One region of the Psychrobacter sp. NPDC064578 genome, then DNA from elsewhere that is predicted to be linked to it. Evidence: predicted binding sites of a transcription regulator. Region 1 holds the regulator's gene; the other holds the start of a gene.

Region 1 (2,212 bases):
TATAAAACGTGTTTAACGATTGCCAAACCTAGCCCTGTGCCGCCAGTCGCCCGACTACGACCTTTATCAATACGATAAAAACGCTCCGTCAACCGTGCGATATGCTCAGGTGCAATACCAATACCGTTGTCTTCGACGGCAAATCGGCAACCTTCTGACGTTTTTGTCCAGCTAATGGCGATATTACCGCCCTTGGGCGTGTATTTGATGGCATTAATCACCAGATTAGAAAGCGCGCTATTTAGATACATCTCTGAGCCATACAGTCCGTCATAAGTGTCTATTTGCAAGTGAATGGTATGCCCATATTCTTGATTGTACGCTTGCGCATCATCATAAACATGGGTCAGCAGCTTGGTCATATCAATATAGCTGAGCTCATGGGTTTCTTCGATTTCGATGCGAGATAACAGCAATAAGTCATTTACAATTCTATTCATACGCGCAGTCTGTTGGCTCATCAGCTCAAACCCGCGCTTCCAATGCGGCGGCATATCTGGCTGATCCGAAAAATTTTCTAGATAACCCATCATGACGGTCAACGGTGTGCGTAACTCATGCGAGACATTCGCCACAAAATCGCGGCGCATCTCTTCTAAATGATGCAAGCGCGTCACATCATAAATGATGAGCAGCTTCTCATCGCCAAAAGGCGTGAGCTCACACTTTAGATAACGCTTGGGCGCGCGCCACGAGACAATGTGCACACCATCCTGAGCACCATCGATAGGGTTGGTCGTCGCCTGATAATACTGACGAAATTCAGGCGCACTAATAAAGTCAAAAATGCACTTACCTTTATCTGACAACTGTAACAACATTAAATCTTCGGCAGCCTGATTCCACCATTCAAGCCCATCATCGTCATTGAGCAAAACCACCGCATCACGCAATGCGCGTAGTGCGCTTCTAATTTTTTTGAGTTGATCCGTTGTATTCTGCTGAGTTGCTAGCAGTGACTTATTTTGTTGGTCGCCTTGAGCCGATATTAGGGTGTTCATCCATCATCCTTATCACTATTCGCCGTTTTTCACTGTGCTACGATTAACATACTGCTTTTATAGCGAATAAAAACCGTCCGTTAAATTGGTTCAATAAAGCTAGAAAATCGATAGCCTGTCCCGCGTACTGTCTGTATCAACGTATCACATTGATGTGGTCGTAGTAATGTCCGCAAACGTTTGATATGCACATCAATGGTTCTATCTTCGATATATACATTACCGCCCCATACTTGGTCTAGCAGCTGCGTCCGCGTATAGGCACGCTCTGGATGACTCATAAAAAATGCCAATAATCGATATTCCGTAGGCCCGACATCAACCACTTTACCAGCCGCTGTCACTCGCTGACTTTTGGGATCAAGGCTCAAATTGCCGATTTCGATAGGTTTATCACTATTGAGCGCGTTACTACGCCGCAATACTGCTTTGATTCTGGATATCAACTCACGTGTCGAAAAAGGCTTGGTCATATAATCATCAGCACCAGCATCAAGGCCATGCACCTTGCTGTCCTCTTCACTTTTAGCTGTCAACATAATGACTGGTATCTCAGCGAGTAGCTCATCGTTTTTGAGTAATCGGCAAAAATCAATGCCACTTTTATCACCGGGCAGCATCCAATCTAGCAAAATCAGCGCAGGGCGGTGATCGACCACTTGTTGGTGCGCCTCAGATACATCCGCTGCCTGCAGACTATCAAATCCCGCCATCTCTAGCGTCATGACGATCATTTCACGAATCGCAGGTTCATCTTCAACAATCAAAATTTGCTCATTATACATACGGCATTCTCAGTGTTAGAGGACAACATTTAGCTGACAAAAAAGGCGATAAATGCTCGCCTGCTGCTCCCTATTAAACGGGGTAATTATGACAGTTTAATGACATTCGACTTTTAAGCGGTTCATAAGTCTCGTGACGGCTAATGCTTGGTTTACTCAATTTACTTCTAACAAGAAATTCAATGGCCCATCATTGACGCTCGACACTTGCATATTGGCACCAAATTGACCAGTTGCCACGTTTGGATATTGCGTGTTGGCATAAGCGACCAATTGCGCAAACAACGCTTGCGCCGCATCAGGTGCCATCGCACCACCAAAGTCAGGGCGACGACCCTTGTCTGTTTTTGCCATTAGCGTAAACTGTGATACCAATAACAGTCCGCCACCAACTTGCTGGACATTTTTATCCAGTTTGCCGTACTT
Region 2 (2,212 bases), on a different contig from region 1:
TGACTTTATAAAAGCCTGCTTGTTTTGACCAGTCGATATCACCTGCCGCAGCAAATGTCTCAGCAGATGGCTGAACGACGTTGCCAGCAGCGTTTTTCAATGCAGTATGTGACATGTTGTTTTGCTTGGCATAAGCATACTCAACGTAGCCGATAGAGTTTTTCATACGGTTGACGTAGCTTGAAACCCCTTCGTTACCTTTACCGCCAGCACCAGTCGCAGACGTTGGCCATTTGACTGTTTTATCAACACCAACTGTGTCTTTCCAGTCTGGTGAAACTTTGGCTAGATAATCCGTAAAGTTAAACGTTGTCCCTGAACCGTCTGAGCGGAATACTGTCGTAATAGCGGCATCTGGCAAGGTCAAATCTGGGTTCATGGCTTTGATGGCTGGGTCATTCCAATTGCTAATCTTACCCAAATAGATTTCTGCCAACATTGCACCGTCTAATTTCAACGCGCCCGGCTCGACACCGTCAATGTTAACGATTGGCACGACGCCACCGATAACCGTCGGAAACTGAATCAAGCCTGCTGCATCTAGCTCTTCAGGCGTCATCGGCGCGTCAGACGCCCCAAAATCGACTGTCTTTGATTCGATTTGTTTGATACCACCAGAAGAGCCAATCGACTGGTAATTGACTTGACCACCGGTAGCAGCGTTGTAGTCGTAAGACCATTTAGCATAGATAGGCTGCGGGAACGATGCCCCTGCACCCGTGATATTCATAGCGATATTCTCAGCAGATTTAAAACCTGCTGCAGAAGCAGAGGTTGTCTGAGTGGTTGCTTCAGTGGTGGTGACAGCGCTACTGCTATCCGTAGCTGGCTCTGTCGTTTCAGTCGATTTATTACATGCCGTAAGCACTAATGTACAACTAACGGCCACTGCTAATAACGAATAACGCATGTAGGACTCCTAAAGTTTAACAACGATACAAAAAAGTATTGTTTGTGACATGCGTGCTATCTTGCCAAATCTTTATGACAGTTTAATGACAACCTCCAGAATCTTTCATTCGCTTTACATAATATTTAGATAAGCTATCTACAGCTCAGTAATATCAAGTGATTTCAATCACTGGTACTCTAGAGTCGTTCTCATAAAAACATCGAACCTCAAAATCAACGCCTGATATTTTCATCTAAATATCATTAGCCCTCATTGCAGAACTTTGTTAGTATTGAGTTGATTTACAACACTGACAGACTCGGGGTGCGGTGTATTATCGACTCACTTTTAAGCTTTCTTTATTAAAGTAGTCGCCTTTATACATTCGCTGAGAGATCACCCGCCGAACCTGATGCGGTTAGTACCGACGCAGGGAAGTCTTAAGCACTTTGTTATTTATGGCAAAGGACGTGCAGAAATGCCTTTTTTATCCTCATTACTACCTTAATATGCGTGATGTACTATTAAGTAGTGAAGACTGATATAAAGCTGCGTCCAACGTTTGATGAGCATCATCCGCGACTATGTTTTTTGGTCGTAGGCTGATGCTCATGAGCTGAATTTGTCTGGATCACAGATGCTACCCCCGCAGCTACTGGCGGTGTTGCTTTTATTCAAAAACCAACACGCTAGGACAGCATATGACAACTTTATTAGCCACTTCTCCTTCTCAAAAACCTTCTAAGACAGACGCGTTAAAGACCCCTGCTCACCGCAGTGCTAGTGATGCTCGTTTCGAAGAAGACGCTCGCGATTTACACCGCATACTCCCCGCCTCCCGTAAAGTCTATATCGAAGGCTCTAGATCCGATATTCAAGTACCCATGCGTGAAATCACGCTTGATCCTACCCCTGTACAAGGCGTTTCTGAGAACGAATGGGAACAGAACCCACCATTTTATGTTTATGACACATCAGGCGTTTATACCGATCCCAACGTCGAGATTGATTTGACCAAAGGCTTACCAAAGCTTCGTGAAGGTTGGATTGCTGAGCGCGGTGATACCGAACAGTTAAGCGGACTGTCTAGCTCTTACGGAATGGCACGCGCCCGCGATATCAGTACTGCCAATTTACGATTTGCTCATATCGACAAACCTCGCCGCGCCAAAGATGTCGATGGCAAAGCTGGCAACGTCACGCAGATGTACTATGCACGCCGCGGCATCATCACCCCAGAAATGGAATATATCGCCATTCGCGAAACGCAAAAGCAGCATGAGCTGACCGATATGCGTCAGCATGACGGTGAGAACTTTG

What was found. Region 1 encodes PhoB, which activates phosphate uptake and scavenging genes when phosphate is short. Its sites were predicted from a motif close to TGTCATNAANCTGTCATAA; they were not measured.
Region 2: the regulator PhoB is predicted to act here: its motif matches at 983-1,001, upstream of pstS (phosphate ABC transporter substrate-binding protein PstS).

What each region holds. Positions count from the first base shown of each region.
Region 1 covers NZ_JBJDPI010000012.1:55,135-57,346, reverse strand. The annotation lists gene phoR (phosphate regulon sensor histidine kinase PhoR) at 1-1,001, opposite strand, end outside; gene phoB (phosphate regulon transcriptional regulator PhoB) at 1,082-1,786, opposite strand; gene dtd (D-aminoacyl-tRNA deacylase) at 1,943-2,212, opposite strand, start outside.
Region 2 covers NZ_JBJDPI010000001.1:370,649-372,860, forward strand. The annotation lists gene pstS (phosphate ABC transporter substrate-binding protein PstS) at 1-910, opposite strand, end outside; TPP riboswitch at 1,203-1,345, shown strand; gene thiC (phosphomethylpyrimidine synthase ThiC) at 1,594-2,212, shown strand, end outside.